2 regions of the Paenibacillus sp. NPDC058367 genome follow, and region 1 is predicted to be linked to the other one. Evidence: predicted binding sites of a transcription regulator. Region 1 holds the regulator's gene; the other holds the start of a gene.

Evidence for each region. Region 1 encodes LexA, which represses DNA repair genes until DNA is damaged. Its sites were predicted from a motif close to CGAACATATGTTCG; they were not measured.
Region 2: a site for LexA is predicted at 11,285-11,298, ahead of ACFWMP_RS19520 (ImmA/IrrE family metallo-endopeptidase). Genes of this name have one in related genera too.

What each region holds. Positions count from the first base shown of each region.
Region 1 is NZ_JBHXIZ010000002.1:781,262-797,593, reverse strand. Features, by position in the region: gene ACFWMP_RS14520 (serine/threonine protein kinase) at 1-1,221, opposite strand, end outside; gene ACFWMP_RS14515 (SAM-dependent methyltransferase) at 1,339-2,406, opposite strand; gene ACFWMP_RS14510 (ABC transporter ATP-binding protein) at 2,403-3,185, opposite strand; gene ACFWMP_RS14505 (thioredoxin family protein) at 3,185-3,508, opposite strand; gene ACFWMP_RS14500 (cyclic-phosphate processing receiver domain-containing protein) at 3,505-3,849, opposite strand; gene ACFWMP_RS14495 (deoxyribonuclease IV) at 3,852-4,709, opposite strand; gene ACFWMP_RS14490 (Fpg/Nei family DNA glycosylase) at 4,699-5,514, opposite strand; gene ACFWMP_RS14485 (HAD-IIA family hydrolase) at 5,561-6,349, opposite strand; gene rnz (ribonuclease Z) at 6,633-7,580, opposite strand; gene metH (methionine synthase) at 7,725-11,102, opposite strand; gene ACFWMP_RS14470 (FixH family protein) at 11,277-11,708, opposite strand; gene ACFWMP_RS14465 (HAD family hydrolase) at 11,957-12,742, opposite strand; gene ACFWMP_RS14460 (hypothetical protein) at 12,776-13,303, opposite strand; gene ACFWMP_RS14455 (DUF896 domain-containing protein) at 13,353-13,562, opposite strand; gene ACFWMP_RS14450 (LysM peptidoglycan-binding domain-containing protein) at 13,672-14,085, opposite strand; gene lexA (transcriptional repressor LexA) at 14,381-15,007, shown strand; gene ACFWMP_RS14440 (L,D-transpeptidase) at 15,281-15,619, shown strand; gene ACFWMP_RS14435 (hypothetical protein) at 15,769-16,149, shown strand.
Region 2 is NZ_JBHXIZ010000003.1:593,806-610,137, reverse strand. Features, by position in the region: gene pyrE (orotate phosphoribosyltransferase) at 1-592, shown strand, start outside; gene ACFWMP_RS19600 (ABC transporter substrate-binding protein) at 1,157-2,644, shown strand; gene ACFWMP_RS19595 (hypothetical protein) at 2,757-2,921, shown strand; tRNA gene ACFWMP_RS19590 (tRNA-Met) at 3,004-3,080, shown strand; tRNA gene ACFWMP_RS19585 (tRNA-Ile) at 3,125-3,198, shown strand; gene ACFWMP_RS19580 (GNAT family N-acetyltransferase) at 3,924-4,379, shown strand; gene ACFWMP_RS19575 (GNAT family N-acetyltransferase) at 4,456-4,932, shown strand; gene ACFWMP_RS19570 (restriction endonuclease) at 4,974-5,576, shown strand; gene ACFWMP_RS19565 (dihydroorotate dehydrogenase) at 6,117-6,266, shown strand; gene ACFWMP_RS19560 (YjcZ family sporulation protein) at 6,297-6,401, shown strand; partial or broken gene ACFWMP_RS19555 (YjcZ family sporulation protein) at 6,625-6,690, shown strand; gene ACFWMP_RS19550 (DUF2798 domain-containing protein) at 7,240-7,743, shown strand; gene ACFWMP_RS19545 (hypothetical protein) at 8,079-9,068, opposite strand; gene ACFWMP_RS19540 (RNA polymerase sigma factor) at 9,065-9,559, opposite strand; gene ACFWMP_RS19535 (DUF3139 domain-containing protein) at 9,736-10,068, opposite strand; gene ACFWMP_RS19530 (hypothetical protein) at 10,177-10,350, shown strand; gene ACFWMP_RS19525 (hypothetical protein) at 10,475-10,636, opposite strand; gene ACFWMP_RS19520 (ImmA/IrrE family metallo-endopeptidase) at 10,713-11,246, opposite strand; gene ACFWMP_RS19515 (YjfB family protein) at 11,396-11,572, opposite strand; gene ACFWMP_RS19510 (hypothetical protein) at 11,722-11,871, shown strand; gene ACFWMP_RS19505 (NucA/NucB deoxyribonuclease domain-containing protein) at 11,950-12,381, opposite strand; gene ACFWMP_RS19500 (cytidine deaminase) at 12,489-12,905, shown strand; gene ACFWMP_RS19495 (glycosyl hydrolase) at 13,080-14,555, shown strand; gene ACFWMP_RS19490 (PH domain-containing protein) at 14,638-15,126, opposite strand; gene ACFWMP_RS19485 (hypothetical protein) at 15,244-15,804, shown strand; gene ACFWMP_RS19480 (YolD-like family protein) at 16,187-16,332, shown strand, end outside.

The DNA of each region.
Region 1 (16,332 bases):
AGAAGTAATTAGAATCGGCATATCGCTATATTTGAACTCATCAAGCGCCCCTTCATATTCCCCAACGCCAAGATCCAACACTACAAATTGATAATCCCCTCTCAGCAAATCAGCCATTTTTCCGTGAATAGGACGTTTCCAATAATGCACCCCTTTCCATGAAAAAGCAGATATCTCATCCTTGGATGCAACAGTTGTAATCTGTGTATGTAACATGCTGCGAATGCGTTCATAAACCGATGAATCAGGAGAAAAATCAACCCATGCAGTTGCCCCCTTCTGTGCAAGTAAGCTACTCACTGCGAATGAAGTATGTGTTGTTCCAAGACCTGAAGCAACTCCAAGTATGGCAATGACCATCGCTTTTCTCTTTTCTAGAGAATGTGGGACTGAAATAGTAAAATCATTTACTCTAACCATTTCGGACTCCATACGAATTAGCATCTGTAGAACTGCTTCCGCATTCTGATAACGCTCTTCCGGGTGATGTCGTAATAAGCGTCTTATGATTGGAATAATGCCAGCTGGCATATGGTTATATAGCCGATCCTCCATCCCAGACTCCCATTGACTACATTGCCCTCCAGTTGCCATATAGAGAATTAATGCTCCTAGTCCATATAAATCGGATACCGGCTGACTCTGCCCACTTCCATATTGCTCAGGTGCCGCGAAGCCAACCGTACCAAGCTTAACCGTATCTTCAGAGATACCGTGTTTGTAGCTTCGTGCGATCCCAAAGTCAATTAACATCAGCTCTTTTTGCAGTGTCAACATGATATTTGAAGGCTTTAGATCACGATAGATAATCGGTGGTTGATGACTATGCAAATATTGAAGGACTTCTAAAAGCTGTTTAGCCGCCTGAATGATGAAGTCACTTGGCAAAGGTCCGGGATTATCCTTCATTAGCTGACTCAAGCTCACACCTTCAATATAGTCCATGATTAAATAGGAATACCCTTCTCGATCTGGAAGATAGAAATCGACAATACGCGGCAATCGTGGGTGGTCTAGTGTAATTAACATATCGGCTTCCGCTTGGATGTCAGAATGCAGCTCATCTAAGCATAAGCTTTCTTTTACAGCCCATCGTTTACCCTTTAGACGCAAATCTTCCGCAAGATAAACATTACTCATCCCACCTGAACCAATATGGCCCGTAATTCTGTATCTGTCATCAATAACCTGTCCAATCTTAAGTTTCGTCTCAAAATACAAACTTACTCCCCCTTTTCGCAAAAAAAAGAGAAAGCTTCCGCCATTAACGTTCTTACCGCAAAATACGGTCACGTTAATAACGGGATGCTTTCCCTTAGAAATTTAAAATTTGTTTGTTTAGTATTTAATCATATAAAGTGTAATTTCATCACGATTATGGAATAGCTGCTTTGCACGCTGAATCTGCATGCGCTCCCCTTCAAACATCGCAATAATTTCTTTGATCATCGCAAGTGGTTTCTTATGCATTAGTTTTACGGTCACAATGGCTGTTCCACCCGGTGACAGACTGTGGAGTAACCCAGTTACTAGCTTCGCCATCAGCTTAGGACTCCAGCTCATATCGCACACGAGCAGATCAAATTCATTGTCCCGGAATTTTACTTCTCCTGCGTTTTTACGAAGGATTTTCAAGCCCGGATAATTACGAAGGGACTCATGCATTAACGCAGGGTCAACCGCAGTAACCTTCATTCCACGTTCCAGTAAGAAAGAAGTCCACCCACCTGGAGAAGCACCAATATCTAACGCATTACGGAAGCTGTAAAAAGGAATATCAAACTCCTTCTCGGCTTCCATTAGTTTGAACTTAGCACGTGAGATTTGTCCATCTTCCTTACGAAAGCGGATGGCACCGCCATTCCAGCTAGATAAATTAGCTTCTGGTCTGGACACACCTGCATATAAGGCATTCCCGTCTGCGTAGACTGAAATAACCCAGGCTGGTTCTTGCACAGTAAATTCTGCGCCTAAGCTCTGCAATTGCTCTTGGAGCCATTCACGAAGTTCTCCTGGACTGTCCTGCCAGAAGGAAGGATCACCTTTACGAACATTTAGGGATACCTTTTCACCCTCAAGCTCAGTGTGGCGACTTAAATACACCGCTAAACGCTGTAGAGCTTCCATGGTTCCTTCATCCTGAAACTGAACAGGCTGTATATGACGCAGGAAAATGGGAAGATTCTGTGTGAGTAGGCGCGTTACTTCCTCTGGTTCAGATTGCAATGTAGCCAGAAAGATTTCTCCTGGTAGTAACAAGGTACTCTTCACAGCACCGAATAAACGGCGAAGCTCTTCTTGCGCATATGGCGCAAATCCGTGATTAGCTGTACAAATATATCGGGAATACACTTCTTCTTCCGGAGCAATGTTCTGCTCTTCGGTATCTTGTCTTAAATCGTTCAAATCGTTTTGCCTCCAGGTCTAATTTTAATCCAGGGACGACCGCTATCCCATTCAACATCAACAGGAATATCATAAGTGGCCAAGATCATTTCTTTCGTTAATACTTCTTCTTTCGGTCCAGATCCAGCTAGCTTACCCTCACGGATTAATGCAACATGCGTGAAAAGCGGGACAATTTCTTCCACATGGTGAGTAACGTATACTACAGAAACATTACGCTGTCTCAGCTTGTCTATTTCAGCCAGCATTTTTTCCCTTTCATATAGATCAAGGCCGGCACATGGCTCGTCCATAATTAATAGCTTAGGGTCAGCCATAAGACATCTTGCCAGCATAGCCTTTTTACGTTCCCCCTGTGACAAGGTCCCAAAAGGATGAAATGCCATATTGCCTAGATTCATATCTTCCAGCATGCTGATTGCTTTCTCTTTTACTTCGGAGGGGATCGTCTCGTAGAAACGCAAATAAGCGTAAGCACCTGTTGCTACGACCTCCCACACCGGATCTTCTAACGACATCTTTTCCATCAAGGAAGGCCCGATATAGCCAATTTCTTTACGAACCTCACGTATATCACATTGTCCATATTTATAACCCAGCACTTCTACAGTCCCTTTGCTAGGAAACAAATAACCAGTCATCATCTCTAAAATTGTGGTTTTACCGGAGCCATTCCGTCCCAAAATGACCCAGTTCTCACCTTCTTTAACTTCTAGCGACACATCGTCCAAGATTAAGCTTTCTTCCCTGCGGAGAGATAAATGTTGTAATGAAATGATTATGATATAACACTCCTTATGTATTCCAGCACTCGCTCAACTGAAACCATGGAATAATAAACTTTCGGATCATTTTCCCGTTCTGCAGAAGCTACAAGTAGTGCAGGAACGCTCGTAATACGATATTGTTGTACCAAATTCGGCAGCATGTTCACATTGCCTACAACCATTTGAAGTTCAGCAGGCAATAGATGAGCCGCCACCTCTAACATCCGTTCAGCAGCCTTACAAGTACCGCACAGTGGAGTGTGTAAGAATACTACAAGCGGTTCTCCTGAACTCTTGAGCGCCTCCAGTAATTCCACTTCATTCATTACCTTCATTTCAAGTCCGTCTCCTCGGCGATATCGCGAAGCTTATCAGAACTCAGGGGACCATTTACCAAAAGCATCCCCTCAGGTTTAGCAGTATATAAGATCTCATACATTTCTTTTCGCCCCCACAGACTGGAAGTGTGCAAATAGATTTCTCGGGGGAACAGTCCTTCCAGTACGATCCGTCTGGCAACTTCTCCACCCGAATAATCACCCGGTTCCATATCGTAATCCAGTGATAAAATATCCACCTCGCACTCACGCAGCATTAGAAGACATTCTTCCGTCGAACGAGCCAGAGCGAACCCTTTAGGTACCTTTCGAAGATCATCCATATAGATATGAATCACAATTACGCCTCCGCTTCAAACCAACCACGCACAGTAGCAATTTCTTTTCGGTGACTGCCATCCGCACCCTTCTCCGTTTCCATGACAACAGCTGAGCTTCGTAAAAGCTTGGAGGACAATAAGCTTTTCAGCCCCTGCTCTCCAATATGTCCTTGTCCGATTCCAGCATGTCTGTCGCGTCTTGAGTCGAAAGGAAACTTAGAATCATTTAAATGAACAGCAACAAGATGTGGCCAAAATCCAAGTCGCTCTCCTCGTTCAAGGAAGTCTTCCGTTCGCTCAGGGTTCCAGATACCAGCTGCGTAAGCGTGACAGGTGTCCAAACAAAATCCTATTTTCTCCGAAAATTGGCTAAGCTCTCGAACTTTCACGAGTTCTTCAAGTGTAATTCCTTCATTTCCATGGTTGCCCGCTTGATTCTCTATAAGCAGCTTAGTACGTCCATCCCAGGACTGAAGCACCTCATTCATACATTGTATAATATTTTGATAGCCTTGTAACGGCTCCATTCCACCAAAATGTCCAAAATGAACAACGATGCCTAATGAACCACAAGCTTCTGCAATCTCCAGATCATTTAAGAGAGAGGCTACATAAACCTTTCGCGGAGTAACATCATCTACACCAGCCGCCATGTTAATCCCATAGGGTGTGTGAGCAATCGAAGCAATCCCTTTGTCTTGGCAAAAGAGCGCACAATCCCTCGTATCTCTTACATCTACCTGTTTAAGTTTCAAACTACGCGGATTTTTAGGAAAATATTGAAAACATGTTGCACCGCTCTCCCAAGCGAATCGGGCAGCTCTCCCATAACCACCGCGAATGCTAACATGTGCCCCTATTTTGGAGCTATTCGTCATGCTGACAGTTTGGGCAATAAAACACTTTGCGTCCAGACTGCTCTGTTTTGATAATCGTTCCCCCATCACGAAGACAAGACTCGCCTTCACGATCATACACTTTACATTGATTATTATATGAACCTGTAACAGTATCCCCAGTCATAAACGGCATTTCCATGTACCCACCAATTTCAGTCGCCTCAGTCAGTACTTTTTGGATGCTCTCATAAAGACGGGCTATAGATTCAGTTGTTAAATTTTGTACTAGTGCAGAAGGTAAAAGCCTAGCTTCAAAGGCAATCTCATCAGCATAGCAATTCCCGACTCCAGCCATCACATGCTGATTTACTAACAGGCTTTTGAGCGCACCTCTCCGTCCCTTTAATAATGCAGTGAATCTTTCCAGCGTCATCCGACGATCCAGCAGCTCAGGTCCAAGCTTACCCATTGTGGCTTCGCTTTCCTTCACCGACAGCAAATGTATATAACCTAAGCGAAGTCCAATAAAGTAAAGGATATGATCTCCAAATGCGATTTCGACTTGTGTGTTACGATCCGGCCGTTCTTCCTCCGTGCCATAAAAAAGTATTCCACCAAGCATTAAATGTAAAAGTAGTCTTCGTCCATCATGAAGATGAAACAAAATATACTTGGCACGCCGCTCAACAAAAACAACACGCGCACCGATCAATGCATTTCTAAAAGCTTCTGTTTCCATATTAATTGATTTTTCTCTGTTCACGATTACATCAGATATTGGCACATTTATAATATGCTGACTAAGCAGCTTTCTATAATTCTCCATTTCCGGCAATTCCGGCATAGCTCATCGTCCCTTCTAGGTTGGTGAAGTAATAAGATCCTAGCTATTATACACCGAGAAACGTTTTAAGTTCAGTTAAATCGGCACAAATTTCATCCGGTGAGATTCCGGTAAGGTTTTTATAGTGGTCAAGATTTTCTGCATTGGTTAATCCGGTAAATACAAGAACTGTACGACAGCCCGCATTTACTCCAGCTGCTATATCTGTACGCATATTATCACCGACAACCACTGCATGTTCAGGCTCTATACCAAGAAGATCTGTCGCAAATTTGATTAAATGGGATTCCGGCTTGCCAATCACTACCGGACTCACTCCACTAGCAGCCTCGATGGCTGCTCCGATCGTACCTGCGCCAGGCATAATGCCATCATCTGATGGCAGCATTAAGTCTGGGTTAGTGAGTACAAACTTTGCTCCTCCCAGAATCCAGCATGAAGCTTGCGAGAGCGACGTATAGTTGAAGGAGCGATCGATGCCTTGCAGTACATAATCGGGTGAGTCTGTGACAATGCGGAGCCCAGCTTCGGTACAAGCCACATGCAAACCCTCTTCTCCAAGTATCGCCACTGCAGCCCCAGGTGATTCCTCAGCTATGTAACGTGCGGCCGCCATTGATGAGGTACATACCTCCTCAGCTTTCGCATCGATTCCCATTCCACATAAATGTGCAGCCACATTAGCAGCTGTACGGGATGAATTGTTGGTAACAAATAAAAAAGGAATGCCCACTTCACGCAGACCTTTAATCAGTAAATCAGCACCAGGAATCATTTTATGCCCATGGTATAACGTACCATCTAAGTCAATCAATAATCCTTTAATCTGTCCCATTATAGATCCCTCTATTTCCATAAAAAATTAATTAATGTGATAAATTAATAATGGTATTAATAAACATTCAACCTAAGCCCAGCTTGGATTTAGAATGATTAATAATACTTTTTGTTTGGTGGTATTGTCCGTTTATTTTCGGCAAGATTTCCAGCCATTCGTACCTCTTTCACGCTGTAATTACTTTAAATCTAACACACTTCGTCGAATGAAATCGAACGAGAGACTCTTCCAGCATTTTTTAGCATAGCACTGTCATTTCCTGCGCTTTCCCGGAAAATAATCATTTCCCCAATTGCCCGTTTTGTCTTCGATAAATTGGATATGTGCCGAATTCCTCCGCTAATAATGTCTCTGGAAAAATGAGTTCAGCTTCTTCCAGCAAAGGAATTAACTCTTCAGACGAACTGTAACGAGAGCTGAAATGAGTCAACAATAGTTGGCCTGCATTGGCTTCCTTTGCTAGCTCTGCAGCTTGACGTGCGGTACTGTGATGGTATTGATACGCCATTTCTGCCAGATCATGAGCAAAGGTTGCTTCATGAACGATAAGGTCTGCATGAAGTGAGAGTTCTAAAGCTCCTGAACAAGGTCTTGTGTCTCCCAAGATCGTAACAATACGCCCTCTTTTAGGTTCTCTAACAACTTCAGCAGCGCAGATACGAACACCGTCATCCGTTATAACATCTTCACCTTTTTTTAATTTTCCATATAACGGTCCAGGCTTTAAGCCATAACTCTTTAGTAATTCCGTATTGAGGCTCCCAGGACTATCCTTTTCCGTTACCCGGTAACCATAGCTATCAATACGATGCTCTAATAATGCTGCCTCCACTTTAAAACCATCATCCTCAAATACCGTTCCTCCTGTATGCTCGACAATCTCAATCTTGTATGGAATTCGGGATTGGCTCACAGCTAAGGATATATCTAAGTATGCCTTCAATCCAGGTGGACCATAAACCGTTAAAGGAGAAGTCCCTCCCTGATAACCACGACTAGATAATAAACCTGGAAGACCAAATAGATGATCTCCGTGTAAGTGTGTAATAAATAGCTTTTCCAGCTTCCCTAGGCGAATCGGTGAGCGAAGAACCTGATGCTGAGTCCCTTCCCCGCAATCGAACATCCAAATGCTACGGCGTTCTTCCAGAAGTCTTAATGCAATCGACGTTACATTGCGTTGTATAGTTGGTACCCCTGCATTCGTACCTAAAAAATATAATTCCATCCTTTGTCCTCCCTTCATCTTAACGGCTGAACAATCTCTTATCTATTCTAAACGTCCTTCTTCCAGCAAAAAACCCCCCAGTTACGGGAGGTTCCGCTGAAAGGGATACAATCCCCCTACAGACCGGGTGTATAAATGAAAGAATTACAGCTTCTCTACATTAAAATACTGTGCTTCTGGATGAGCGAATACCATCGCCGAAACGGAAGCCTCAGGCTCCATCATAAAGCCTTCTGTAAGGTGAACACCGATATCCTCTGGGGATAATAGTTTAAATAGTGGTCCCTGATCTTCCAGATCTGGGCATGCAGGATAACCAAAGGATACACGAATCCCTTGATATCTTGCCCCATGTCTTTGTTTCATGGTCATATCTGCAGGATCTGGGAAGCCCCATGTATCACGCATCATGTGATGAACACGCTCCGCTAATCCTTCTGCTACTTCCAGCGCTACAGATTGTAACGCATGTGAGCGTAAATAATCGCCATTATCCTTAAGGGCTGTAGAGAGCTCACGAACACCGTGTCCCGCTGTTACCACGAGGAATCCAACATAGTCCATCATTCCACTGTCGACCGACTTCAAAAAGTCCGCTAGACAGAGATAAGGCTCAACACCTTGTCTTGGGAAAGTAAAGGTATGCAGAATCTCGGCTGTATTCTGTGGATTATACACGATAATATCGTTACCACTTGATTGTGCCGGAAAGAATTGATACATCGCATGAGGAGTAATCGTACCTTCCAGCATCGCTTGATGTAGAATGTCATCGACAGTACCTTTCAACTCCACAGTCCGCTTATCACCAGCAACTAATTGCGCCTCTACAGAACCTCGTAGCCCCAGATGGTGACCGAGCAGCATTTGCATGTTCACATAAGGGATAATATGCCCCAATGGATAATTACGAATGACATGGCGCTCTAAATCGGGTGGAACAAATACAGGTGCATCTGGAGAAATTTTGGAGCGTACAGCTCTAGTCAGCGTAGGAAGCTCTTGCTTAGGAGCAACTGCCACTGCGGATTCTGCTTCCACTCGAATTTCCTCGGCAATTTTCTCCCGTTCAACAGGATTCATAAGCCGATTAGCAATATCGAGTCCATCCATAGCATCCTTAGCATATAATACCAGTCCATCATATTCCGGCCGGATACGTGTTTTGGTGAACTTTCGGGTCAAGGCAGCACCACCTACCATAATAGGCACATCAATCCCAGCCGTGCGTAGGTCTTGCGCAGTCAGCACCATCTGCTGTGCCGATTTTACAAGTAGTCCAGACAATCCGATCGCATCGGCTTTTTCACGACGAAACGCTTCGATAATGGTCTCAGGTGGTACTTTTATACCCAAATTAATGATCTGATAACCATTATTGGATAAGATGATCTCCACCAGATTCTTACCTATATCATGCACGTCCCCTTTTACAGTTGCCAGCATGATCTTACCTTTTACCGATGTCTCATCCTTCTTCATAAACTGCTCTAAATGACCAACAGAAGCCTTCATTACTTCAGCGCTTTGCAGCACCTCAGCAACAATCAACTCATTGTTATTAAACAGCCGTCCAACCTCTGACATTCCGGCCATTAGCGGGCCATTGATAATCTCCAAAGGTCCTGATTTGGTAAGCGCCTCATTAAGGTCTGGAATAAGTCCTTCTTTGGTGCCTTCAACTACATATGAAGCCAGACGCTCTTCTAGTGACAGGTTAGAAATTTTCTCTTTTTTCTCAACCTTTTTCCCTCGGAAGGCGGCTACAAAAGCAGCAAGCGTGTCGTCATTCGTATTATAAATTAATTCCTCCGCAAGACGACGGTCTTCAGCAGGAATAGACGCATAACGCTCTACCTTCTCGGTATTTACGATCGCATAATCCAATCCAGCTTTAGTGCACTCATAGAGGAATACTGAATTCAGCACTTCACGTCCTGCTTCCGGTAATCCAAAGGAAACGTTGCTGATCCCCAAGATCGTATGAACACCTGGAAGTGCTTCTTTGATTAAACGAATCCCATCAATAGTTTCTTTAGCAGAGCCAATATATTGTTCATCCCCGGTTCCTACAGGGAACACAAGCGTGTCGAAAATAAGGTCTTCTCCAGCTAATCCGTATTTGTTCACTAGTAAGTCGTAGGAGCGTTTGGCAACTTCCAGTTTGTCCGTAGCCTTAATTGCTTGTCCTGTCTCATCAATCGTACCCACTACGATAGCTGCACCATACTTATGAATCAATGGAGTGACCAGCTCAAATTTTTCTTCACCATCTTCAAGGTTAATGGAGTTAATTATCGCCTTACCTTGACAGTACTGTAATGCCAGATCAATAACCTTCGGATCGGTAGTATCGATCATCAAAGGAACTTTAACCTTTTTTACAACTAATTCTAGAAACAGCTTAATATCTTCAATCTCATCACGGTCTGGATCTTGCACGCAGACGTCGATAACTTGAGCACCACTCTTCACCTGTGCACGGGCAATTTCTGAGGCTTCCTCATATTTACCTTCGACGATAAGACGTTTAAACTTACGCGACCCTAATACATTCGTACGTTCACCAACCATGTATGGACGGTTGTCGTTCTCAATATAAATAGGTTCAATCCCTGAAAGTGCCGGTGGATGATTTCCTGCAAGCGGACGTGGAGGGAATTGTGAAAGTGCCTCCGACATAGCACGGATATGTTCCGGTGTCGTTCCGCAACAACCTCCCGCAATGTTAAGCCATCCCTTTTCTGCAAACGCAGCAATTTTACGCGCAAGAGAATCAGGAGATTCATGATAATGCCCATTCTCATCTGGCAGTCCAGCGTTCGGATAACAACTCACAGCCGCTGAAGAGATTGCAGAAAGTGAACGAATATGATCACGCATGAACTCTGGACCCGTCGCACAGTTCAGACCTATTGAGATAGGCTTCAGATGTTCTAAAGAAATATAGAATGCTTCAATGTTCTGACCAGCAAGTGTGGTACCCATCGGCTCTATTGTTCCCGAAATCATCACTGGCAATTTGATACCCGTCTTCTCAAATGCATTTCGAATACCTATACTTCCAGCTTTCACGTTCAGCGTATCCTGAGAGGTCTCTAGCAATAACGCATCTACTTGACCATCAATCAATGCCACTGCCTGTTCCTCGTAGCTATCAACGAGCTCTTGGAAAGTGACGCCTCCTGTAACAGAGAGTGTCTTTGTTGTAGGACCCATCGCACCTACGACATAGCGGGGACGATCTGGTGTATCATATTTATCAACGGCATTGCGAGCTAGCTTTGCTGCAACCAGATTAATTTCACGAGCCCGCTGCGGAATATCATATTCAGCAAGTACAACAGACGTTGCACCAAATGTATTCGTTTCAATGAGATCAGCACCTGCTTCAAGATACTGCTCATGAATCGTCTGAATTACTTCTGGACGAGTTAATACTAGCATTTCATTACAGCCGTCCAATTCTTCCCCACCAAAATCCTCACCTGTCAGAGGCACCTGTTGGATCATTGTGCCCATTGCACCATCTAGAATTAATATTCTTTGTTGTAAGCTTTCCTCAAGTGTATATTTAGCCAACGTATAGTCCCCCCAGTAAAACATTAGAGTAAGTTTAGCAGAATAAAGGAATTTCGAAAAGCCTTCCTTTCCACTCTGCATTATCTGTAATCATAGGAATTGCTATTCTTTTAATTATGGTTTTACAGAGAGTTCTTTATTAGGCATAGAATGCTGAGTTCTAGCAGTTACGTGTGATGTAACAATATATTGTCCTTCTTTCGTTAGTGTTCCCTCTGCTTGATAGATTCCATCACTGACTAGCTTCCCTTTAAATTCAATTTTCTGTTCACTATCATCTTTACTCACAATTTCGAACAGAACCTCTTTCGCATCATCTACTGCCAAGTTGTCTTGCGTCACCACTGCTTCAAAGGTCACCTTCTGATTTACAACAACCTCTTCAGGATTCCAATGTAACTCGACCTTGATAGGTTCCATAGACATGTCCATGTTCATATTCATATTATGTACGCCAGAATGTTTAGTTTGGTCTGATGAACATCCTCCCAATACTAAAAGTGTTGCACCTAATAATAAAGGAACTATTGTTCTTGAAATCTTCATTTAGATTCCTCCCAGTCGAATTGATTACTAAGAATCTACCAATTCATGTTATACATTCTCCATCTATTATACACATTATTATTGGTTTTTCAGTATTTCGCATCAATTCAGCTAAACTCTTGTGACTTAAATCATATACTAGTAAATCTCATCTATCATATTAAATATGATGTAGATATAAAAAAGACAGCAAGTCTCCTAGATACCTAGGAACTCACTGCCTTCTTTAAGCTTAAATGAATGAAATTTTATAAAGATTGGACTAATGAAAGAAGCTCTCCAAGATGTTTGATTTCATAATCCGGCTGAATTTCCGGATCTGGCTGTTTGCCTTTTCTATTAATCCAAACTGTAGTCAAACCTGTTGCCAGCCCACCACGAATATCCGTTGTAAGCTTATCTCCGACCATAACTCCTTGCTCAGGTGCAATATCTAAAAGTTCTAGGGCATGCAGAAAAATTTCCTTATCCGGCTTTCCTTTTCCGAAGCTTCCAGAAATCACGATGTGATCAAAGAAAGGAACGATTTCAGGTACGCCATCTAGTTTCTCTTGTTGCAATGCAGGGCATCCATTAGTCAGAAGCAATAGCTTCACTTTCCCCTTCAGTTCTTCAAGCACCTGAATCGTTTCTTCATAGATGTAAGGTCGATTTCTACGCTCTGCTGCGAATTTGGCTGCTAATGTCTCAGCAAGAGCTTCGTCCTCTACACCAAGTACTGCAAGACCACGACGCCATGCCTCTTTACGATACCCCGGTGCAAGCTGCTGCAATTGACGGAATTCCGGCTGTTCACCTGCAGTAAAGTTCCCCCAAAGTGCTTCAAACGGATTAATCCCAATCATCTTTGTAAACGGGTTCGTTTCGTAGGATTCATATAGTCCAATGGCTTCTTTACGCACCGCAAGTTCCAGTTCTTGTGGATCAATCGTATCCCCAGCGGCTTCACATGCAGAACGAAATGCTTCATTAACGCTCCGATCATCCCAGAGCAGTGTATCATCAAGGTCAAATAGTACGGCGGAAATTGGCATTACAGGTCTCCCTCTCCCATGGCTGGTTAATTTCTATTCGTGAACTACTTCAATTTGGTGAGCTTTTGCGAATGCTTCCAGTCGAGTCCCCATCGCATGTGTATCATAACGATTCATAAGTCTGGTAAAAATCCATTTCGTGCGTTTGCCTTTATGCTTAATTACAACAGCTCCACGCGAAAGGATGATTTTCTCAATATCAGAAGCTGGCAGATACCGTTCGCGGTTGAATTTTATAGTAGATAGTCTAGCATTCTCTACCTTCAAGTACGGACGTCGGAAGAACAAAAGTGCCGCTAGTAAGTAGTACAAAACGACTCCTAGCCAATTCATAAGCATACCATTACCTTTGGCCTGGTCCACTGAACCAATCATCCAAAACATAGTACCAAGCACTAATAACACTACTGGAAATGCAATGTTACGGCCTTTAAAGGTTTCGCTGTTCTTACCAGGAGATTTAGATTTAGATGCGTAAATCGTTTCCTTCCCCTGTTTCTTTCTTTGCTTATTAATTTGCTGCGTGTTGCGTTGAACCATTCTTTCCCAAGAACGGGCCATATGCGTTCCCCCTAGTCATCCAGTAATATCTATGAAAAGGAACAGGGTGTTAATGCTTACGCCCCTTGTTACCTTGTTCATGCTCATCATTATCGACCAATTCAATCGTATTCAATTGTGCTCGGAAGTTATTGCGAATATTCCCCAAATAAATTTCACGAAGCTTGGCGCGTTCCGCCGTTTCCTCTTGATTAAGGCCTACGCTCTTCTGTTTGCGTGCCAATTCGTTAATACGCGCGACCAACTCATCAATATTCAAAACTTTCCCTCCCCTTATAAATTAATTCTAACTCTGCCATGAGAAAAAGAGCTTGTCAAGGTTTACTCCCTGCAAGCTCTTCATGTCCTCTTATTATGTTCTTAGAATATTAATATATAGGTAAAGTGAGAATATCTCCAGCATTAATCTGACTACCTTTAATGCCATTGAATTTTTTAATTCCTTCTATATATACAGCCGTTTTCATATCAGAAGGTTTATTCTCAAGAGCAATACTCCAAAGTGTATCTCCACGTTCAACCACTACGCGCTTCTCATCCTTCATTAAAGTAGTAGATCCTGCAAATACATTACCTACTACTGTAAGTCCTGATAGTACGAGCACAATGATCAATGTCAGTTTAATAACAAAATCTCTTCGGAACAAACGCATCAAGCCTTCAAGCAAAAGCTCTGTTATCTCTTTAATCTGAGCTGAATAACGGGTAATAGGATTATGTCCTAAAGATTCAACCACTGGGGCTTTATCGTAGATGCTACGGTATGTACTGTATTTTAACATGAATATCATCCTCCAAACACTTGTTCTTACTTTTGAAATTATAATAACACGAACATGTGTTTTGTTCAATACTATTTTAGAACAATTGTTCTCTTTTTTTCAGAGGTTAATATTTACCATATTCTTCATATAAAGAATCACTCTTATCGTTTAGTTGAAGGAAACGCAATCAATACAAGACTACCATTTATTAACTCTTTCGAATTAATATTTATAATAGTTAGAACTTATGTTTGTGCGAACGGTAGTTCTATGTTATAATTTTCCCAAACATTACTATATGGGGTTGATTCCAATGTCAAAGATTTCAAGTCGCCAGCTGGCGATCCTGGAATTTATACGTAGCGAAGTCCGCAGCAAGGGTTATCCTCCTTCCGTCCGGGAGATTGGAGAAGCTGTTGGTCTTGCTTCCAGCTCCACAGTTCACGGTCATTTAGATCGGCTAGAGAAGAAGGGACTTATCCGTCGAGATCCAACGAAGCCTCGTGCGATAGAATTGCTTGGCCAAGAGGATTCCGAGAATGTCCATCATTTCGCGCAAACCGTCGCTCGCATTCCTGTCGTAGGTAAGGTTACCGCCGGGGTTCCTATCACTGCTACTGAGAATATTGAAGACTACTTCCCGCTTCCAACTCACTATGTTGGAGATAACAAAGTATTTATGTTATCGGTTCAAGGTGACAGTATGGTCGAAGCTGGGATTATGAATGGCGACTATGTTATTGTTCGTCAACAACAAACGGCTGATAACGGAGATATCGTTGTAGCTATGACCGAAGAAGATGAAGCAACCGTTAAGACTTTTTATAAAGAACGTGATCATATACGTCTTCAGCCGGAGAATCCGGCGTACGAGCCTCTTCGCCTTAATCGCGTGACCATTCTCGGCAGAGTTATCGGATTATTTCGAGATATCCACTAAGTATGCACTCCTACCAAGCGAAAACGGATACCGCCCTTTAAAGGACGGTATCCGTTTCTACGAGAAGTATAAGGATAGGGTATATCGTAAAAATATATACTTTCTTTTATTTTTTTAAAAGCTGTTCTGCAAATGCAGAACAGCTTTTTTATTGTTATCAAACTCCATTTATCAATCACAGAACATTTGTTCCCATAAGCTAAAATGACCATTTTTAATGAATAACCGTTTAGGCATCCTCCTCATATCTTAATTAGAAAGGAGTGTTACACAATGCCAAATTACCGGATTATAGTTGATCTGACGCAGCGTATGCTTTATCTTCTTGATAACGACATTGTGATCAGGGGTTTCCCAGTCGGAATCGGTAAAATGTTAACTCAATCACCACTCGGTGAATTCACAATCATTAACAAACAACCCGATCCAGGTGGTCCATTTGGGGTCTTTTGGATGGGTCTATCTAAGCCTCACTATGGGATACATGGAAATAATGATCCCTCATCCATAGGGCACGAAGTATCCCACGGTTGTATTCGTATGTACAATGAAGATGTGTTAGCACTAGCTGCGATTGTTCCGATTGGAACACGAGTAACGATCAGGAATTAAATCTATCTCTAAAGATAAACACGCCTCACTCATGGTTCAATGGAGGGGGCGTGTTTGTATTTATGTATTTTTGATGACCTAATAGGAATTATGTGGTTATATGTCGAATAATGTTAACAGGATTTCAAATTGAAAGGAAGTGTCTCGTTTTGAACAACTCAAAAATTAGAACCCTCGTCGATTTTAAAGTCGATGCACTTGTTAAACTCTCTGGCTTATTGTTAAACAACGATCAAGCGAGTGGAAAAAAAGTAAATTTACTCACCTCATTCGGCAGTATTCAAGGGACCATCTCCCCTTCCACCTCCAATAAAGAGGATGTTTTTGACTTAAAATCTCTAATGGATGATGTCATTGTAGATGAATACATATCTTATTTAGGTGCGGAACATCCCGATAAAAATTTCAGCTATAACTTTGTAGTCCTTAATGATGTTTCTGTAAGACCCTATACTCACTATGAATCTCCGATCGAATACAAACAGCTAATTGTTTATACCGATCAAATCACAGCCTTCAATTTCTTATGATTTTGACATATTTATTTTAAAAAGCTCTCAACAAAGCACTCCAGCAGTTGCCCCAATTTTGCACTCAGCTCGCAAAATCGGCAGATCTCTGGGTGCTTTCTCTTTTTCTAATCAGTAGTCGTTTCTAAATTCCCACGATTTTCGCTCTTAACAGATACTAGTAGAGAGAATTCAGGCATATCT
Region 2 (16,332 bases), on a different contig from region 1:
GATTGGAGCAGTAGCGCTGCGTCCACAGGAGCCTTTTACATGGACCTCTGGTATCAAATCGCCGATCTATTGCGACAATCGTCTGACTATGGCTTACCCAGAAGTTCGTAACTATATTGCAGATGCCTTCGCTCAGCTTATTAAGAGCGAGTATCCGGACGCTGAAGTGATCGCAGGTACAGCAACCGCGGGTATTCCACACGCAGCTTGGGTAGCAGATAAGCTCAATCTGCCTATGGCTTATATCCGTGATAAAGCTAAAGGCCACGGCAAGCAGAATCAGATCGAAGGTCTGATTAAGCCGGGACAAAAGGTTGTTGTTATTGAAGATCTGATCTCCACAGGTGGAAGCTCCATCAAAGCTGCTCAGGCCGTGCAAGAAGCTGGTGCAGAAGTGCTGGCTGTACTCGCAATCTTCAGCTATGAGCTGGACCGTGCAGTGGATGCTTTTGCTGCAGCTGAAATGCCATTACAAAGCTTGTCCAACTACAGCACATTGATTGATGTGGCTCTTGCACAAGGTAAAATTGAATCGACGGACGTAGAAGTACTGAAGTCTTGGAGAAAAGATCCTTCATCATTTGGTGTTTAAGCTTAAATAAATGAGTATAGTTTAGGCGAGCCTCTCACTTTTCAGTGAGGGGCTTTTATTATTGTGAGGAGTGCGAATAAAAAGAGGGACACAACATTCTCAACTGTCATCCAAGACACGAATAGTTGTATTTTGTACACTTAAACTAACTCTCCTTAGTGGAATTGGCACTATAGTTGCACTTTGCGCAATTATTATCAGCCTAGTATCTGTCGAAACCTTCTAGTAACGGTTTTTAATTGTACAGAGTGCAATTAAAAGGAGAACCAAAATAAACTCGGCTCTAATAGTTGCAGAAAGTGCAATTATCCAGTCGTAGAGGGTAGGATTGTGTCGGTCAGCGGGAATGTAGCAAGTGAGCAAGTGTGAGTGGGAAAGTGGAGATCGTGTATCTGCAAAAGCTCCTAGTAAGATTTTTATGAGAATAATATGAAGAAATCGTAGTATAACTTTAAACGTCCTGTAACTTCCCTTCTTGATTAAAGCTTTATACTGTTACTAGGATTATGGATTATTTATCCATAAGATGTAGAAGAATCAAGTATTTTATGGGAGGATATAATAATGAATCATATAAACAACAATAAACGGCTCTGGCGCCGCTGGTTAAGCTTTGGGGTATGCGCTGCGCTGATACTACCACTAATCTCTGATGGGTGGAATACGGCTTGGGCTGAGCCTTCTAAGGCTTCAGTGGAGCAACGTGTATTGCGTATTGGGAGTCTATGGTCTGGGGAGGACGATTCGTTTTTTCGTCAGCAGTTTACAGATATGTATGAATTGCAGCATCCAGAAATCAAATTGGAGATTATTCCGGCTATAGATACGAATGACCTTCGGTACAATAACACCTCCTCAGACGCAAGCTCTGACAATTTGGAAAATATCCGAGCGATTATGGGCGGGGATAAGCCTGTTGATGTGATCGTCGGTGATAGCGCATTAGTGAAGAGTTTGGTAGATCATAATCTTGTCCAATCGCTGGAGCCGCTTATAGCGCGTGATCAGTATGATTTAAGCAATATGGCGCCTACAATGCTGAATGGAGTTCGTGAGCTGGGTAGAGGAAGTCTTTTTGCGTTGGCGCCGATCTTCTCGTCTAGTGCGCTTTTTTATAACAAGGGAATCTTTGATGCTGCTGGTGTGAGCTATCCAACGGACAAGATGACTTGGAATGAACTGTTTACACTGGCAGATAAGGTGACGAAGAAGTCATCTAATAAAGAAACTCGGATATACGGGTTCTCGATGAACCGTTACTTAAGTGATCCATTCTGGGATATGCAGAGCTATGTCGCACCGCTAGAACTTACGATGTACGATAATAAGGGTCAGCACATGACTGTAAATACCACACAGTGGAATCAGGCTTGGACTACTTACAGCCAGTTGGTTAAGAAACAAATTGTACCTGAGCTAAATGGGTTGGATTTTGCAGGAACAGAAGGGAATGCCTACAGTCCAATCCAAGGCGATCTGTTCCTCACAGGAAAAGCAGCAATGGTCGTTGGAGAATATGGTTATCTCAATGAACTGGCGGGAGTGGCCCGTAATGCTGCTAAGATCAAAAATTACAGTCCCATCAAATGGGGTGTGGTTACTGTACCTACCTTTCAGGAAAAACCGGATGTTGCCATTGGAACATGGCTTGGTAATATGATGGCTATTAGTTCTACGGCTACTAATAAGGAAGATGCCTGGGATTTGATTAAGTTCGTCAACAGTAATGAGGTTGCGAAAATTAAAGCTCATAACAAGAGTGAACTGACTTCCCGTAAGGATTATATTACCGCTCAGACCCCTTCTGTAAATTTGGAAGCTTTTTATACACTTAAGCCTTTACCTGCAACGGATCCTTTATTGATCAGTTTACAGATGCAGAAGCCTGGGATTAGCCGGATTAGCGATGTTGGACGTCAACTATTCATTGATGTTTATCAGGGGAAGAAAACCGTCGAGAATGCACTCAAAGCTTGGGAGAAGCAAGGGAATACCATGCTGGATACACTTGAAAAAGATCCCACGGTCTATTTTGACTCGATCGGTGAATGACTCTGGAATATGCCCTAAGCCACCAGTTTTCTGGTGGCTTATTTTGTGGAACTTGGGCATGATAAGTTCAGAGCGGTGTATCATAAATTTGCGAAAAGGAGAAGAGGGCATCATGAATTGGATATACTTCGCGAAACTGTTCAGGACCAGATTTCAAGCAGGTTGTTTGGCTAAAAGATTGGAGCAAGATGGCTGGATTTACGGTTATCATGACCCGCGTTTTGTAGAAATTTATCGATCCCGTAAGGGAAGGTACGGGGTTAGATTTCTGCCTTGAGAACTTTTATAAATTCTTCCTTGACGTAGACCCAATTTGTAATGTATATTATTTATTGTCGCTGTTTGAATATTTTTTCTGACGCGGGGTGGAGCAGCCCGGTAGCTCGTCGGGCTCATAACCCGAAGGCCGCAGGTTCAAATCCTGCCCCCGCAACCAATTTATTTACAACAGCAATTGTACATTCGGATATTTTTAGATCCGGGCCCTTAGCTCAGTTGGTTAGAGCGGTCGGCTCATAACCGATTGGTCGGGGGTTCGAGTCCCTCAGGGCCCACTTATCAAAAACCCTTACTTTGTAAGGGTTTTTTGCTGTCTATAGGGTTAGTGATATAAAGAAAATAGGATGGGGAAAGGCCGGGATTTTAAGTTTGCTAACGGATTTGCTAACGTGAATTATTTTTCTGCAGTTTCGAGCTGTTTTTCAGCGTGTTTATTCAGTCCTGCTTCAATTTTGTCAACGGCCTCTTCCAGTTTGATTGGGAGTAGGTGATTATCGTTCGTTTAACATCGCTGGAGTCATACCCAGTCGTTCAGCTACCTTGGATCTATATAGCCTCCACCAGCTAGCAACATACTAAGTCATTATCCTCATATGAGTCTCCATATTCTTTTTTATAAGCCTCGATTTGCTTGTAGCGTTCCTTAAGGTCATCAATAATATTCTGATAAAGTTTTACCCGTCGTATGGAATCATTCGTTTTCGGACGTTGAATGACTAAACCATCACGTGTCCAGTTGGCCGTCTGGATCACCTTGATTTATTTCTTTTCGAAGTCGATATCACCCAAGCGAAGTCCAAGGATCTCACCACGTCTTATTCCCGTATAAATTGTCAATGAAACACAATAGACTGGCGGGCGCCTCATCAAGCTAACAGGTAGTAAAGTTTAACTTAAAATAAACTTTCCGTTTCCCGCAGTTAACTTAAGGTGTAATCTGAAAGCACCTATTTTTGAAGGTGATACTCATCAAGAACCGTATTTATGAAGGAGTGACTTAATGCAAGCTATTAAATCTATAATAGAGTGTCCAGAGCGTCATATAGAGTTTGCTGAATATGTTAAAGAAAAATGGCCAAACGTTCAGAAGGTGGTACTCCCTAAAATTGACGAAAGTTTATCGGCTGAAGATGGTTTGCCATTAACATTTCTGCTATTAAAAAACGACAAAATAATTGGATTTTATCAATTGATTGAGCAGGAATATATAATTCGAAAAGATTTATCGCCATGGATTGCTCCTTTGTTCATTGACGAGAATGAGCGAGGGCAAGGTTTAGGTTCAGTATTGTTGGAGCATGCCAGAAAAATGGTGGGGCAATTGGGATATACGAAGGTTTATATAACGACTGATCATATTCGTTACTATGAGAAATATGGATTCAGAGAAATCGGTTTGGATAATTTTGAATGGGGACGACCCACCAAAATCTATGAACACGACACTATAAAGTAATTTATCGCAACATGGTTTGTTTGGGACTTAACTAACGGGAAACGATAGTTAAATCTACAGAGGGATGGTATCAAACATGGACTATGAAATCAAAATAGCAACCTTGGAACATAAAGAAATACTCAGCAACCTGTTACAATTCTATATTTATGATTTCTCAGAATTTATGGAGTTGCAGTTTGAGGAAAACGGAAAATATGGTAATTATCCAATTGATGAATATTGGTCTAAAGACCCCAATTATCCATATTTAATCAGTCTCAATGGGAAAATTGTTGGATTTGTCTTAGTCAAATTAAAAAATCGGGAAGAAGATGACGCATATTTTTCTATTGCTGAATTTTTTATTGCGAAGAAGTATCGTAGGCTGGGATTAGGGAGATTGGTTGCTAAAGATATATTTGATTTGCACCAGGGAAAATGGGAAGTTTACCAAATAGATAACAACAAGCCCGCTCAACTCTTTTGGGAAAAGGCAATAGAAGAATATACAGGAGGAAAATTTACTGAACGAATTGAAGTAGGAAGAAGAACACAAGTATTCATTAGTTAATGCGAGGTTCTTATATTAATGGGGGTTGCTGGTTGACAAAAATGATAATTTTGTTGGTTATTCTTGCTATCATTACTGCTGTTTTTGTATTCAGAGTTTTATCTAGAAAGAAGAGTTACCCTCCCCAAAGTATAGTAATTGATCCACTTAAGATTACGATCCAGGACATAGACCGAATGGAAGACGGAACTGGCTTTGTAGAATATCTGTATCGTTTATTTTTGGCCATGGGTTATAGTGATGCATATAAAACGAGAGGAAGCAGAGATTTTGGATCTGACTTAGTGTTTACAGACGGGGAGGGGGTTCGAAATGTCGTTCAGGCAAAGCGTTATTCCTATCCAGTAGAGTTAGGAGCTGTTCAAGAGATCTATAGTTCCATGAGATATTACAGGGCAAAAAAGTCCATGGTAATATCCTCAAACCAATATACCTCAGCGTGTGAAGAACTTGCTAGTTATAACGCCGTAAGATTACATAGTAGAAGTGACCTTATAGAAATTATAAACTTTTTCAAGTCAGGGCAGATTGATAAAGCAAAGGATATCCTTGAGTCAGAGCCCAGGATTATACTGGATTCATGGGATAATAAAGCAATTAAGAAGGACTTCAAAGTTGAAAAACGATGGGCTGCGAAGAAATAGATAGTTCGTAGAACAAGGAGCTTTTATACAGATGAACAATGAAGATTTTCAATACAGAAATACATACTTTTTCGTAGGGAATCCAACGATTCTATGGATCACCATACTTGGCTTGGTGTTGTTAGGATTTGTATTGTTTTATTTGATTAAGAAATACATAAAGCAGAGAAAATGAAACCAGGTTTTTCATTATTGTTTATGATGTTGCGAATGAGGAACGACAATCTTTGATGGTTGTAATGTTGTGTGGAGCCCTCATATCTATTGGCGGATATAACTATTTGAAAAACAGAAAAGGTGTTTCTGGCCAACTGCGTAATTAATTGTGAGGGTCCAGTCCAGGAATGGGAGCGTTAAGGTTGCTGATGTTTATTACATCAGAAATGAATTTGAATTTAGTTTTAGCATAAATGTGTATATCAAATACCCCGTCTACCTTAATTGGTTAGCGGGGTTAATTTCATCTCTCATATACCCAAGCATGATCAGAAAACTGGCATATCCTACATTTGTATTCAATTACAAAGGAGGAATTCACGAATGGGCGAATTTGTTGGTGGATGCGGTATTGGAGAACGTGAACGTGAACGTGAACCTGAACGTTTTGTTGGTGGAGCTTTTACATCCACAGGTGCAATCTTGGTGCTCTTTATCCTGCTGGTCATCATTACAAAAGCCTGTATATTTTAAGTGGCATTAATTTACAAAGGAGGAATTATGATGGGTGAATTTGCTGGAGGGTTTGGCGGAGGTTTTACTTCTACGACTGCAATTCTGGTTCTGTTTATATTGTTGGTAATCATATCTAAAACTTTCTTGATTTAAGTTTCAAACCTCCCACTATGACCAGCACCCATAGTGGATATCTGCCAGTAGATACTTGCGGATTTGTAATGAAGATAATGAAAGTTGCCCCCATCAACATTAAGTCGTTGGGGGTAGTTTATGTTTATACGATAAACTCTGTAAATACTGGACTACGCAGCATGACTGATTTGGTCCAGATCCTCATTCTAACCTTTGCCCACAGTCGGGGCTTTAAATGGATAGTACAGGTGCAATCTTGGTACTGTTTATCCTCCTTGTGATTATTTCTAAGACTATCTTGTTATAAAATGTTAGCCGAACTCTCAATCGTTTAATCCGTCAGCACAACTGACGGATTTTTTACATATGGGAATGAGTATCGCCCAAACAATTGAAATGATATATCTCGATAAAACAGGTGAAATTACTCAGCGGAAGATTGAAGTGGATATGCCACTGAAACGGTTATCATATGCTCATAACCGATTGGTCGGGGGATCGAGTCCCTCAGGGCCCACTTATCAAAAACCCTTACTTTGTAAGGTTTTTTTGCTGTCTATAGGCACAAAAATTCAAAGGGAAGAGAATTAGGAAGGCCCGAATTTCGAGTTTGCTAACGGATTTACTGATGCAAGATTTATCGCCATGCGCTTACCTCAGGGATAGTTTAAATCTTTTGAATGCACTAAAGAGCAGAGGAATTTAATAAATTTTAAATAGAGGTCTGACATTCATTTGAAAAAAGTAATATAATTATTAAATCAGTGTGTAGAGATATTGGTCTTTTTATTGGGCCAAAAATATATGTCTCATGATACGTCTGCCATCTGAAATATGATTCACGGAGATGACAAACATGCATGGAGACACAAGACTGCCCAGAAACGGAAAAGAAGGTATATTATTTTCACTCATTATTTCAATCATTTCAGTAAACACTATTGCCCCTATTATTGTGGGGTTGGAACGTGGCTTCAGTAAGGAAGTGTATATAGATACACTAAAGGTTATTCCGTTTATGTGGATGATCGTAGTTTTTTCCGTAAAATTAGTTGCTGGGCCGATTGTTGGGAAAGTGATGCCGAAATACATGGGACAAACCGATGGATTTAATGCTAGGGTGCTGTTGAATACTTTATTGAATGTTACAGTGTTATCTATTTTACTATCGATTATCGGCACATGGGTTGGGACAAAACAAATAAGTCTAGAGCCACTTAAAAACTTCCTTCATATCTGGCCAAGAAACTTTGGTATAGCATTTTGGATTGAACTGTTGGTTGCTCAGCCGATAGCAAGATTTGCGATGAAAACATTACACACAAGACAGGATCGTAAAACAGAAAGTGTAAATGCTTAACTAGCTGGAACGTTGTATACGAATAAGAATCTCAGGAACGTCCATGGTGGGCGTTCTTTTTTTGAGTCCCGTTATCATAGCAGTATTGAACATGTAAAAGAGCCATCATAGGATTAATCTACAACGGCTCTTTTATACTTAGAATCTGATATTCTGACATGACGCAATGCAAACCATGCAGCCAACACAAAAAGGGCGCTGTCGCAAGCCATGAAATGGTTTTGAAGCAGCGCCTTTTTTTGTATCCAGTTAGACTTTTCTGATAGGGATGGTGCCCGAAAAGTTGTCCCAATCGTTATTCCAATCGCTGTACTCTCGGTTTTCGACCATCATTCTTATGGTTTCATACTATCCCATAGCTGCTGGAATGCCCCGGACTCGACCTCGAAGAATACAGGTGCCTGACCGTAATGTACTAGCCCTTCACCAAACAGCGTCAGCTCTACCCTGGCGTTGTCTTCCAGCTGGAGATAGAGAACCTTGCGGTCTTCGCTGTCGTAGATGCCTTGCGCGGTAAGAGACTCTGCTGCCAAAGGTTTGGCCGTTTGGAGTGCCTTCACGAAGCCATTAAGTGCCTCGTCGTCAGCGAGCGGTGTGTACTGCTGCTGCCCGTTGTTCCAGCTGTCGAAGCTTTCCCACTGTGCGGAAGTAATTCGACCTTCAAGATTTAGCTTGCCAAATAGATCAGCGCCGCTGTTTACGGTGATCCCGTTTGTATGCTCATACAGTTCGGCGAATACCTCGCCGTTGATTTCCGAATAGGACATAATCAGGAAATTGGAATCATATCCCTTTATGGAATAGATATCCGTTTCGCCGATGTTAGATGCTAACTCAATATATTTGTCTTTACCGCTCCATTCATCGATGCCACCTGTAGTACGTCCCAGCTTGTCACCGCGCAGAGCGGCAGCATCGGCTGCGTTGATTCGAGTCGCAGACTGTGTATAAATGTTATCTTTATATACGACTAGAGCGATCATATCTGCCATAACGCCAGATTTGGTATCCGGCAGTTCCAGCTTGGGGATAACAATGCTTCCGGACGCATTTGTGCCAGAATTGTCTGGTTGGCTTGGACCTGGAGTTACCTGAGCGATTTGCCCTTGAGTACTCTGGCCATTTAGCTGCTGCCATATATTAGGTGCAGCTAAGCCGATCCCGGCGGCGAGGACGATACTTGCCGCGATATAAACCGTCTTGCGTGGACGTTTCCGCTCCTGCTGTTGCTCCAGTTTGTCGATCAATTCTTTTTTCATCTCTTCACCTGGTTTCATAGAATCCACCGCTTTCTTGTATAATGTTCGAAACTGATCTTCTTTCATTGTGATTCCACTCCTTCCAGCTCCAGTTTTAACAGTTGCCGTCCCCGCTGAAGTCTCATCTTCACGGCAGACTGACTAATCTGCAGAATCTTGCTGATTTCCTGGATGGGATAGTCCTCGTAATAATAAAGATGGATTACGGTTTTATACTTCATAGGCATCGCCATAACTAACTGCAGTAGAGCCAAATCCTCGGGTGTGTCTACCGCAATCGGCTCAGCATTTTCCAGTTTAACCTCGCGCTTGCGCCAGCCTCTGCCCAGTAATGTTTTACAATGATTGGTGATTACCCGGATCAGCCATGCTTTCTGATGTTCAGCGTCTATGAACTTTGGTGCTTTTTCTATCAGTTTGATGAAGGTATCCTGAGTGGCTTCTTCGGCATCTTGGCGGCTGCCTAAATGGACCAAAGCAATCCGGAACAGCATATCTGCGTAGATTTCGTAACTCTTTATCACATGATTTCCCGGCCGGGTCATGGATCGTTGCATGATTCTATGCCCCCTTTACCTATAACACCATTTAGGACGGCATTTGGTCACATTATGTTCCTGAGAAAATTTGTTAGCGTCTAGATCAAGGGTTAGAATCTAAAAAAGGCGCGATTGCCCCAGCAGCCATATCATGACTGCTGAGACAATCGCACCTTTATAATAGAAGTTCCCCTTTAGGGGAGGGGCTCCTCAATATGTTTATATGTATAGTTTGGATCAGTAACTTTTACAGGAGACATGTTATATTGATATATCCGATCCTTCTCTTTTCGATAAAAGTATCTTACGTTAGGTTCATCTGCAAAAATCACCGTTGTACTTACGACGGGAGCCTTACCAATCTGGGTATAGACTTTATAAAGATCTTCATTCTTATAATCTCTCGTAGCTACCAAATAATGAATCACTTCATTATCCATATGATTTCGGAAGGCCTGAAGCGCTAAAGAAGCGACTCCATATACAATAGCGAAGGTAGTAAGAATTATTTTTGTTCTTTTCTTCATTAATTCCCTCCATTTAGATAAAATGTATATATTATAAGATAATATATTGTGACTGGTATGTCATATCTATTGTATCTTGTAATTTACACATTAGAAGGGAGGAAGAAAATGATGCAACAAGAAGAAAAAATACAGGAGCTGGAGCGGCGAATTAAGGTATTGGAGAATCATACTAGTCCCAGGCTACCAGGTCTCAGAATCTTATGGTTTATTATTTGGGGAGTTGTGGGTATATTCCTCATTCTAACTCTTATTGGTGTGATTCAGTTTGTATCCGCATAATAGAGAGCTTACTATTACAAATAAGGCAGCAATTTAACTACCGATAGGTAACCCGCGTAGGTAAAGAATTGCCTGGGTATACTATACTTGCTGCCTTTTTATTATGAACTTACACAAATCATCTTCAGTCGTCTTTGGGTTCTTGCAATAAAATGGAGAAGGTCCCCGTTTCATGATCCACTTCAATCGACTCGATCCCAACAAAATCCGGAATTTCGGGGTGTACTGCATCTACGTTATAATCTGGATGAGTCATCAATAATTCAATTACTTTAATGGCTTCCATATCGATCCCCCTTGCGAGAAATTCCACCAAAATTAATGGTCCTTCATTGCGACTACTCTTATTATCTCCGCAGTCATTATTGAATATGTGTTAATCGTTCTTCGTTTCTTCCCATCACGGCCAATAATTGCCCCTGAAAAACACGTCTTTGAATTTGATCAATCCGCTGTAAAGCCAGCTCGCTTGGCACTTGAAATTCTGCTGCAAGATAGCTGATTGCATCTTCCCGTTGCTCAGGCAATGTCATGCGGGAGATCATGGAGTAGGGCATAGCTGCATAAAGAATAAATCGCTCAGATTCATCCTCCTGTGCCCGCGTAAAATGTTCTGGCATTAATATTTGATCAGTACCATGGCGGAGCAGGTGACAGAGCTCATGGAGAAACTCTAGCCGCTGCAGACTGACTGGAAGCCGGTTGTCAATAAACATGGTATACATCCCCGCTGACGCTTCGATGCTCTTGCTTCTTACATCCAAATAATGAACCCAAATATTAAGCCGTTCTGCAATATAAGCAATCGAAATTTGCGAAGGCTGAGTAAGGTTCAGACGCTTGTATAAATCTTCTGTCCACTTCTCCAGCGCAGTCATTTGATAATAGGATTTCATGTTATTCACATCATTCACCTCATTCAGAATCAATTATAGGATCGTATGTTCGTATAATAAGACAAAAGAAAAGCCCGAGGGGCTGTGTAGGGTAAAAATATAAGGACACATAAGAACGAGTGTTCTTGTGTGTCCTTAGCATAAATCAATTAAACACTAATATCAAGTGTTTTTCCTAAATTGGGAGCAACGCTTTTGCCCAGCATTTCCACCATCGTTTGACTCTGGGTTTCAGCCTGATTTTTGGCAATATTCATGACTTGTATTCCTACATTTTGAGCTAAGGATGCTTGGCTCATTGCTATTGATAACGCGGCTATATCCATATTGCACCTCCTTTGTGTATATCCTGTTTATCGACTGTGCCTACCTAATTCATTAGGTGAATAGCATTTGTTTGCCAATTCGCCCAAACGGCTTATCTCCTTTTTACATATCTTGTGCTGTAGTCATTAATCATTAGGAGGAATTGAACATGGGATTTGAACATGGTTGTGGATGTAACGTAGGTCCGGTAGTAAGCCCAGCAGCAGTAGGTCCGGTGTGTAGCCCTTGGACTTCAACAGGAGCTATTCTGGTACTCTTCATCTTGCTGGTTATCATCACTAAAGCTTGCTTATTCTAAGTTAGATGATGCACATTGTAGCCCCATCCGGAATACCGGATGGGGCTATTCTTTTGAAGCACTGTTCACGTTAGCTTATTATTTGAACATAAATTCTACGCGGGTTCCATCCGCATAATCTTCTAACTGATTGCCAACCCAGCTTCCTGCGCCGCGGTTATCTTTTGGGGTTATGTATTCAATGTCGGCTCCTTTGCCGCCTTCATTACACATGGCCATGGGCCATTCATCGCGGTCGTAGCCTTTTTTGGTGGGGATCCCTTTTAAGGATTCTTTGCGGTTGTCTTCAGCCTGCTCACGGTTAATCGTGCACGTCGCGGACTCCCCTTTAGCAATTGCGTCCTGAATGTGCTTAGCGGTCTCAGGATAACGATCTGATGGGAAGATCAGCTGAACAACTTCTGAATCGGATGTGGACGATGGGGCTGCCGGATCTCCGTTCTGTTCATACCAGTAACCGCCCAAAGCAAGTAACACAACAATGATGAGACCGGTGAGTAATTTCTGTATTTTCAAATCTGCTCCTCCTTTTTTGGAACTTAAAATAGTATATCTTATATCATAATGCAGTGCGATTTAATATACTTAGGAAAAATAAGAGGAGGACGGAATTGGATATGGAGTATTTGATTACGATTGAAGATCAGACGCTTATTGCCTCTGCTGAAGATATTATTACTAGACGCTATGAATGGGGAAGACACCATGTAGGGGCGGCGCTCCGTACTAAGACGGGGGAAATCTTTACAGCGGTACATGTAGAAGCTAGCATGGGACGAATTACAGTCTGTGCAGAAGCGATGGTGATTGGAAAAGCGATATCCGAAGGCTACAAGGAATTTGATACGATTGTTGCGGTAAGGCATTCTGATCCGGACAGCGAGGAAAGAGAAATTAAAGTAGTTTCTCCCTGCGGGATGTGCCGTGAGTTAATTGCTGATTACGGGAAGGATTGCAAAGTTATTGTATCCGAGGACGGCCGGTTAGCTAAATATGATATTTCTGAATTACTACCGCTGAGATATACGAGGTAAATTGGAGATATAGTCAGGAGCCGCCGGGCTCCTTTTTTTTATTGAGCCGTGAATTTATTCAGCAGTTCCTTACACTGTCCTAAATTAAATTACAACTTCATGTCCATTCGCTGAGTTCATGTCACTATTGTCCCCATACTATAACTTAAAAAAGTTAAAAGGATGTGAGAGTGGATGGAACAGCGCAATCTTCGAAATATGGTTGATTCGGCATCGAGGTTTGTGAGCGATGTTCAGTGGCAAATCGCGTATCGTAAATTGCAAATGGCTCCGGCGGATTCGGAAACGGTACCTTCTGCTCAGAAATTGTTGAATACCCTTTATTTTCTGCAAGGAAAAGGATGGATTAGTGGACAACATGATTATTTGGAGAGCGCGGATGAGTTCAATGGTAAGCTGAAAAATACTAGCGGGCAATTCGCCGCCCTTCACGGCTATGAGCTGGGGGCAATCAATAATCAGACGGCGGCACTAATAGACAATCAGCGGGATTGGGTCGTTAGCAGCGCTATTCGCTGGTATAAAGCCGGTGGAATCGTAACGATTAGCTATCACGCACAGTTGCCAGGGACTGCGCCAGCTTGGGATAACGTATCTACGAGCATAAGCAACGCTGATTTTGACAAATATATAACCCCGGGTACCTCTCAGTACAACGCACTGATCGCTGATCTGGATAAGATAGCCCTTTCTTTAAAAAAACTAAATGATGCAGGTGTTCCTGTGCTCTGGCGGCCGTATCATGAAATGAATGGCGGATGGTTCTGGTGGGGGAAGAAGATCAACTACGTGGGACTGTGGAACCTTATGTTTGACCGTTTCACCAGCTATCATAAGCTGCATAATTTATTGTGGGTCTGGAGCCCAAACGCCAAAAATCAGTGGAGTGATGACCCTGCCGAATACTACCCAAGCGGTGACAAAGTAGATGTACTGGCACTAGATATCTATGATGGGGATTTTAAGGGGAGTCATTATGATAGTCTATGGGATCTGGGTCGTGGAAAAGTGATAGCGATTGGAGAAAATGGAGAGCTACCGTCCCCTGCACTACTATCTAAATCACAGCCCAAATGGTCTTATCAGATGACCTGGGGCAAGCTTCTTTATGAGAAGAATACCGATGCGGTAATTAGAGCCTATATGAATGACAACTTTGTATTCACGCGGGAAGAGTATGCTGCTGAGGCGGCAATTGTAGCCGCTGAGGGAGACAGTGTGCTGCAGAGTGGACTATGGGGGCAATATTACAATAACATGACTCTTAGCGGCGCACCTGCGCTGACGCGAACCGATGCTAACATCCAATTTTCGTGGAAACAGGGTTCGCCTGATCCAGCCATTCGTGTCGACGCTTTTTCTGTACGGTGGAGTGGAAAACTGACTGCAGCCTATAGTGAAACCTATACCATTTACTCCTCCTCTGATGACGGGGTACGGGTGTGGATTGATGGAGGGCTGATCATTGATAGCTGGGTGAATCAGAGTGGACAGGAGCGAAAAGGCAGTGTGAATCTGATTGCTGGCAAGCTACATGAAATAAAAGTGGAGTACTATGAGAATGAGGGGGACGCGCGAATTGTATTGCAGTGGGAAAGTCCTAGCCAACCCAAAGGGATTATTCCAGCAGGAGCGTTTTATCTTCCATAAGACGATATCCGAACTGATTCGAGCATTGGAATATTAGCGAAAAAGCCCCGGATTTCGGGGCTTTTTTTAATGTGAAAGAATCTTAGATTTGTTCACGGTAGCTAATGTTGTTGGCGATCTTCTCGTCACGAACAGCTTTGCGCAGAACATCCTTGACGGTTTGGGCATCATGGATTTTTCGGAAAAGAAGCTGCGGCGCTGAGGCATCATCAGAAAATACAGTTAATGTACCGATGCCGAGCATCCGGTCCATGATAGATTGTGCTACGGATAAATCGCGTACACGCAGTAATTCGATTTCTTCGACATTTTTACCGATAAGTCCGGTCTTTACCATAATGCGCTGGCTTGTAATGGTGTACGTAGTCGTGTTTAGGCGTACGATTCCTTTGAGGCGATCAGAGATACTGGCTGGTTTGCCTTTCCAGAGAACGACTTCTTGAGTAGCATTTTGATTTGCTGATGGACGGCGGGCGGTCACTGGAGCAGTGCCGTCAATGCTAGATCCGCATTCTCCACAAAATTTAGCGCCCTGCTTATATTCTGATCCGCAGGTTGTGCAATAAGGCATAAATACTCTCCTTCCCTGATTACAATTGAAATAATTATAACATAATAGTCATTTTACATAAATTTCATTTGCGCTTTACACAAACCGACATTATTCTGTTAAGTGGAGGGATAAATAATGAAAAAAGTGTTACTAATAGGAACGCTAATGCTGACTGTCATCCTTAGCGCCTGCAGCAATAATAATTCAACTTCATCGGCACCTGCCTCGGAAGAAGAAGTGCAGGAAACCGTGCAAAACTTCTACAATGAAATGTCTAAACTTGATGAATTAGGAAAATCATCTTTAGCGGAGTTCAACGAAGCTATTGCTGCTTATTCAGCAGGAGAACTTTCGGACAGGCAGTTGGAGAAGAAGATTAACGAATTCCAGAAGACCGCAACAGAACTATCCAATCAGGCTGAAAAAGTGAAAATTTCCTCTAGCTTGCCCGAAGACATTCGTAAACTGCTTGATGAGTCCAAAATTGCTTTTCAAAGTGCTTATTCTCTAAAAGAACAGGCCTCTCAAGGTGCTGATTCCGCAGAGGTCACTGCTGAGAAGTTCGAGGAATTGAATCAGAACGCTGACGTCGCGATGCTATACGGCATTTCCAAGCTTAATGAAGCAAGAGAAGCAACAGGACTCATCGATGCTGATGGTCAGTCCACCGCTGAATCAGAGAAAGTTCAAGAATAGATCGAAATTTAGACGCTGAACAGTTCAACTGTCAGCGTCTTTTTGATGCGATTTTGAGCTTGAGTAGAGGTAACACTGCCAATCCTATAAATAAGCCGGCTACGATTCCTTTTGTTAGGCCTGAGAGGGTACTGCTTCGATATACGAGGGGGTATAGACACAGGAATAATACGGGAATTAGGATGAGCAGGGCATTGTTTTTTTTCAAGTGGAAAGCTCCTCTCAATTAGATATTCAATATTATACAACTTTTAGATAAAAGAGGAGGATTTTAAAGTGGGATCTTTTTCCTGATTATTGATTATTCAGCGAAGGTGTGGATATAATACAAACATACGTTCGTGTGTAGCGGAATAAGTATAGAAATTAGGGAGGGGTTACCATGGGCAAAAAGCTGGAGAAAAACGGACTGTGGGAAAGTAGTCGCATGATGCTGCCGGAGCATAAGGTAAGAATTATTAGGGATGAACGGGAGACCCTGCGCCGCATTAAGCCTATTCTGGATGAGCAGAAGCTGGAGGAGATCGA